DNA from 2 places in the Clostridium budayi genome. Region 1 is predicted to be linked to the other one. Evidence: a T-box and tRNA genes for the amino acid it is inferred to sense, from the RefSeq annotation. Region 1 holds a T-box; the other holds one or more tRNA genes.

The links. The T-box of region 1 lies ahead of tyrS (tyrosine--tRNA ligase). A T-box ahead of a tRNA ligase gene usually reads a tRNA of that ligase, here a tRNA-Tyr.
Region 2: it encodes a tRNA-Tyr, which carries the amino acid that the T-box ahead of tyrS (tyrosine--tRNA ligase) is inferred to sense. The anticodon was not compared.

What each region holds. Positions count from the first base shown of each region.
Region 1 is NZ_AP042456.1:2,380,764-2,384,185, forward strand. Features, by position in the region: gene cax (calcium/proton exchanger) at 1-991, opposite strand, end outside; T-box leader at 1,206-1,450, shown strand; gene tyrS (tyrosine--tRNA ligase) at 1,684-2,913, shown strand; gene ACZ5TJ_RS11435 (GrpB family protein) at 3,136-3,422, opposite strand, start outside.
Region 2 is NZ_AP042456.1:2,634,180-2,637,601, forward strand. Features, by position in the region: gene metK (methionine adenosyltransferase) at 1-1,061, opposite strand, end outside; SAM riboswitch class I at 1,138-1,249, opposite strand; tRNA gene ACZ5TJ_RS12655 (tRNA-Tyr) at 1,551-1,636, opposite strand; tRNA gene ACZ5TJ_RS12660 (tRNA-Thr) at 1,642-1,717, opposite strand; tRNA gene ACZ5TJ_RS12665 (tRNA-Val) at 1,753-1,828, opposite strand; tRNA gene ACZ5TJ_RS12670 (tRNA-Tyr) at 1,834-1,919, opposite strand; tRNA gene ACZ5TJ_RS12675 (tRNA-Thr) at 1,925-2,000, opposite strand; tRNA gene ACZ5TJ_RS12680 (tRNA-Val) at 2,024-2,099, opposite strand; tRNA gene ACZ5TJ_RS12685 (tRNA-Tyr) at 2,106-2,191, opposite strand; gene ACZ5TJ_RS12690 (hypothetical protein) at 2,364-2,969, opposite strand; gene yyaC (spore protease YyaC) at 3,074-3,422, shown strand, end outside.

The sequences.
Region 1 (3,422 bases):
CTTCAAGCCAGTTTGATTCTCCATCATTTGCAACCTTATTTGCAATCATTACAGCTACAATTAATGCTACAAGTTCAAATACATTAAATACAATACTCATTGGAGTAAATAATAAACTTAAGAAAATTAAAACTGGTGCAACAAATAAAATTATTTGAAGACTTGACCCTATAGCAATTTCAACTGCAACATCCATTTTATTTTTAAGTGCCATAACAACAGCTGTACTATGTTCTGCAGCATTACCTATTATAGGTATTATTATAATTCCTACAAAGAATTCACTAAGTCCTAATGATTGTGTCATAGATTCTACAGCACCAACCAAAAATTCACTTTCAATTGCAATTAAAACTGTAGCTACAGCTAAAACTAAAATTGATTTTTTAAGTGACCATTTTGCAGTTTCTCCATCTTCTTCAACTTCAACTTTATATATATCTTTATGTGTAAAGAATGAAAACACTAAACTTAATATATAAATTATAAACATTATAATAGCAACTATTACACTTAAACCTTCATACTTAGTATTTAATAATTCTTGACTAACTGTATGTGTAAATATTGCAGGTATAATTAATCCTATAACTGCAAATAAAAGCATACTTGAACTATTATCTATTATTTTCTTATTAAAGTTTTGTGTTTTAAACTTTAATCCCCCAAACAGCATACTTGCACCTAGAACCAATAATATATTTCCTATTACAGAACCTGCGATAGATGCTTTAACAACGTCAAAAAGACCTTGCTTTAATGCAAAAAATGATATTATAAGTTCTGTTGCGTTTCCAAAAGTTGCATTTAAAAATCCTCCAAGTTTTGGACCTGTATAAAATGATATTTCTTCTGTTGCTTCTCCCATAAGTCCTGCTAAAGGTATTATAGCAAGAGCTGATAATACAAATATAAGAGTCTCTGATAAGTGCATAAATTCAGCTATTATACTAATTGGGACGAAAACTAAAAGATATTTTAAATATTTCATAATTTCCCTTCTCTCTTCCTTTGTTAATATATTTCTTTTATTATAATAACTCATAAAAGAAACATATTCCATTTACATTTTAGTCTGTTTATTTACTCATAATACTTATTTTTAACATACACTTAATAAAAATATTCAAAATTTATTGTTGACTGTAATAATTTATCGGTATATAATAAGCACATACAAAACATTTATAAAAAAATTTAATTTTATAAAAACTGTGAAGAGAACAAGTAGAAATATCTAAGCTTAACAGAAAGTTGCCGGTTGATGAGAGGCGCAAAGACATTTATTTTCGAATACATCTTGGAGTTATTCATTGAACTCTATTATTTATAATAGATATTAGATGTTATCGGCTGAGTACCGTTAAAAACTTTTAATGAGGTCAAATATTTACGGATGTTTATATTTGATAAATTAAGGTGGTACCACGTGAGCAATCTCGTCCTTATTATGGATGAGGTTTTTTTGTTATATCAAATTATTTTTTATAATTTTTTATATAAATAAAAAAGCTATATAAGAATCACCACAAAACTTATATAGCAAAAAAGAATTGGCTAAATCGTTACATTATTGCCCTTCTTTAATAATTAATAATATTATTTGACAGATATATTATATTAGTTTTTTCTAAGAAGGTCAATAATTAATCGAAATTTTAATTAATTATTGGAGGTATTATTATGGAAAGAAATGTTTTAGACGTTTTAAAAGAACGTGGATACATTAAACAATTTACTCATGAGGAAGAAACAAGAGAACTTCTTGGAAAAGAGAAAGTTACTTTCTATATTGGATTTGACCCTACTGCAGATAGCTTACATGTTGGACATTTCATAGCTTTAATGTTTATGGCACACATGCAACAAGCTGGCCACAGACCAATTGTTTTAATTGGTGGAGGTACTGTTACTATTGGTGACCCAAGTGGAAAAACTGATATGAGAAAGATGTTAACTGACGAACAAATTAATCATAATGTTGAGTCAATTAAGAAACAAATGTCAAGATTTATTGATTTCTCTGATGACAAAGCTATATTAGTAAATAATGCTGATTGGCTTAGAGGATTAAACTACATCGATTTCTTAAGAGAAGTTGGTGGACACTTCACAGTTAATAAAATGTTAGCTGCTGAATGTTTCAAGAAAAGATTTGCTCTAGATAGAGGTTTATCATTCTTAGAATTTAACTACATGTTAATGCAAGCTTACGATTTCGTAGAATTAAATGAAAAATACGGTTGTAAGATGGAGCTTGGCGGAGACGACCAATGGTCAAATATGATTGCTGGTGTTGACTTAGTTAGAAAGAAAAAAGGTAGAAGCGTATACGCTATGACATGTTCTCTTCTAACTAATAGTGAAGGAGAAAAAATGGGTAAAACTGTAGGAGGAGCTTTATGGCTTGATCCAAATAAAGTATCACCATTTGAATTCTTCCAATACTGGAGAAATATCGCTGATGCAGACGTAGAAAAATGCTTAAAATTACTTACATTTGTATCAATGGATGAAATTAAAGAATTATGCTCTGTAGAAGGTTCAGAAATAAACGAAGCTAAGAAGAGACTTGCTTTCGAAGTAACTAAATTAGTTCACGGCGAAGAAGAAGCTCTTAAAGCTGTTAAAGCTTCAGAAGCTTTATTTGAAGGTGGAGCTAACTTAGATCACGTTCCTACTATAGAAATAACTGAAGAACATTTAGGAAATAACCTAATTGATATATTAGTTGATTTTGATGTATTCCCATCAAAATCAGAAGGTAAAAGATTTGTAAAACAAGGCGGATTAGCAATAAACGATAATAAAGTAACTGACTTTGCAGAAACTTTAGAAAAATCACACTTTGAAGATGGGTTCGCTATGGTTAAAAAAGGGAAAAAAGGATTTACTAAAATAATAATAAAATAATATTAACTCACTACACAATATAATGCTTAAAATACGGGGATAATATAATAAACTTTAACTAAAAACGGATAATTATTAATGAATAATTATAAATATAATGCTAAAAAAATAATGCTAAAAAAATAATGCTTAAATAGTCACACTCATTTAATGACTATTAAAAGATAGAGGATACAGGTTTAATGCTTTCTGTATCCTCTATTCTTATTAATTTATTAAATTTTAATCTAATCCACACTTTTTATAAATTTCAAGAATTATTGGCTCTTTTCCATCAATATATAAATCTATATCTTCTGGATACTTTTCTGCCATTTCTTTTTTAACAGAGCCATATCTATCCCGCTCTACTTTATGAGCCTTTAAATAGTCTCTAAATTTAATATGTCTATATAATTCTTTATTATATTTATTACATACATATAAATGATGTTTCATTAAATGTTCTTTATTATAGTACTTAAAAGCTTCCCTACCATGTATACCTAAATCACCTTCACTTATATAAT
Region 2 (3,422 bases), 250 kb from region 1:
TCTAAGTCTCTTATTATAGCACCTGGTCTTAAATCGAATACCTTTTGTACTATTTCAACTATTTCTTCTTCTGATTTCTTTCCTGTTCCAAATGTATCTACTTGGATTGAAACTGGCTTTGCAACACCTATAGCATAAGCTAATTGTATTTCTAACTTATCAGCTATTCCTGCTGCAACTAAGTTCTTAGCAACCCATCTTGCTGCGTATGCTGCTGATCTATCAACCTTTGTTGGGTCTTTTCCTGAGAATGCTCCACCACCGTGTCTTCCCATTCCGCCGTAAGTATCAACGATGATCTTTCTTCCTGTTAATCCACTATCTCCTTGTGGTCCACCAACAACGAATCTTCCTGTTGGGTTTATGTAATACTTAGTATTTTCATCTAATAATTCAGCAGGTATTACATAATCAATAACATGTTTTCTTAAATCTGCTTGTATTTGTTCTAAAGTTACTTCTTCATCGTGTTGAGTTGAAATAACTATTGCATCTATTCTCTTTGGCTTGTCGTGTTCGTATTCAACTGTAACTTGAGTTTTTCCGTCTGGTCTTAAGTATTTTAAAGTACCATTCTTTCTTACTTCTGTAAGTCTTCTTGATAATCTGTGAGCCATTGCAATTGGAGCTGGCATAAATTCTTCTGTTTCATTTGTAGCGTATCCGAACATCATTCCTTGGTCTCCAGCACCTACTGCTTCAACATCATCTTTTTCACCTTGTCTTGATTCAAGAGCCTCGTCAACTCCCATAGCTATATCTGATGATTGTTCATCGATAGTTGTCATTACTGCACAAGTATCACAGTCAAATCCGTATTTAGCTCTATCATATCCGATTTCTCTTATTGTTTCTCTAACAACTTTTGGAATATCAACATAACAGTTAGTTGAGATTTCTCCCATAACCATTACCATACCTGTTGTTGTGCAAGTTTCACAAGCAACTCTAGCATGTGGATCCTTTTCTAAAATAGCATCTAATACTGAATCTGAGATTTGGTCACAGATTTTATCTGGATGTCCTTCAGTAACTGATTCTGATGTAAATAATCTTCTCATTCTTCTTCTCCTTATAATATATATTTTTTTAAATAAAAAAAACTCTTCGATAAGAAGAGAACTAGTTTCCTAATCTTTCTTATCTTGTAGATTACTCTACAGGAATTAGCACCACACTTTAATAATTAAATTATTTGTAGGTTGCTGGGTTTCAAAGGGCCATTTCCCTCCACCTCTCTTGATAAGAGTTATGTATTTATTTTTAAGTGAATTTCTTTGAAAATTGTAACACATAGAATTTAGCTAGTCAATACATTTTATTCATGTAAAATTCTTCTATATTTTATAAGTTCACAATTTTTTTCTCTCTATTTTTATTTAAATTTACCTATTAATTGCTATATTATTAGCTTTACCTATATAGTGTTTTTTTATAACATAATATTTTGTAAATATATAACTTAATATTTTATTGTTAATATTCACCACTTATTAAAATACTAAATATTTAGATAAATAAAAAAACATCAAGAATATTCTTGATGTTAATGGTGGTGGAGGAAGGATTCGAACCTTCGAAGTCAACTGACAACAGATTTACAGTCTGCCCCCTTTGGCCACTCGGGAACTCCACCTAAATTGGAGCTGATGATCGGACTTGAACCGATAACCTGCTGATTACAAGTCAGCTGCTCTGCCAATTGAGCCACATCAGCATATAAAGTTTTAATTATAAAATTCAAAAATGATATGGTGGGCACAACAGGGATCGAACCTGTGACCCCCTGCTTGTAAGGCAGGTGCTCTCCCAGCTGAGCTATGCGCCCATAAATGGTGGTGGAGGAAGGATTCGAACCTTCGAAGTCGACTGACAACAGATTTACAGTCTGCCCCCTTTGGCCACTCGGGAACTCCACCTAGTTTGGAGCTGATGATCGGACTTGAACCGATAACCTGCTGATTACAAGTCAGCTGCTCTGCCAATTGAGCCACATCAGCAATATATCATTTTTAAAATTTTATGGTGGGCACAACAGGGATCGAACCTGTGACCCCCTGCTTGTAAGGCAGGTGCTCTCCCAGCTGAGCTATGCGCCCATAAAATGGTGGTGGAGGAAGGATTCGAACCTTCGAAGTCAACTGACAACAGATTTACAGTCTGCCCCCTTTGGCCACTCGGGAACTCCACCAAAACTTTATTTTTTCTTGTCTGTTAGGCGTTTGCCCAACCGACAATAGTTAGTATATAGTCTCCTACCCTATATTTCAAATGACAAAACAGGTCAAATATGGAGATTATATTTTATATTCTACCTATATCTCTAAAATACTCCTATTTTTATCAATAAACATATTTTTATATTAGTTCATGCCTTCTAATAACTTTATATTTATATAAGGTGATAATATCTCCTTAATTTCTTTATAGTCTTCATCCGTAAGTCTACGTTTAATTATATTAAATGCCTCTGCTACTCCTTCTTTTCCATTCTTTTTTTCTAAACTTTCTTTTATTCTTTCAACATCAACTGCAGACATTTTGTTTGCTACTGATAATAATTTTGTCTTATCTTTAAATGATAATCTATCAAGTATCTCTTCTTTTTTTACTATAAATAAAGCTGCATTACTTTGAACTGCTTTGTTATCTTCCTTATTACTTGTATCTTTTTTTTGTGATTCTATATTTTTCTCTTCTTCATTTAATATTTTATTGCTACTTTCATCTTCTGAATTTAAACTTTGTGATGAATCATAATTATTCTCTTTATCTTCTTTATCCTCTTTAATATTTTCTTTATCATTAACTTTATCAGTAGTTTCTTTTTTATTATTTTTATTCTCATCTAAAACTATATTTTTATCTGCATTATTTCCTACATAACTATCTGGCTCCCAAATTACTATAAAATAAAATGATAATGATAATAAAATAGCTAAACAGCTAGTAATTACTATTTTTTTCATTAGCTCACCTCCTATATAAAAATACTTTCCACCATAAAAGATTTTTATTCAAGAAATTCTATTTATATATAAGTAGTCATATATATAACCATGGAGGTGCTTATATGGAAATAAAAATTCATCACACATCCCCTTTAGCATATTATGATATATCTCAATCCATTAAAAATTGCTTTTCTAAAGATACTATAATCGTATGTATTGGTACAGATAAATGTATTGGTGATTGTTTAGGGCCATTAGTTGGAAGTATTTTAAAAGATAGTCTATTTCCTATACCTGTATATGGTTCAATTGATGCACCTATTCATGCTCTTAATATAGATAACAAATTAAGTGAAATAACAAAAGCTCATCCAAATGCATACATAATAGGGATTGATGCTTGTCTTGGAGCTGAATCTTCTATAGGTGAAATTCATATTAGAAATTTTGCAATTCGTCCTGGAAAAG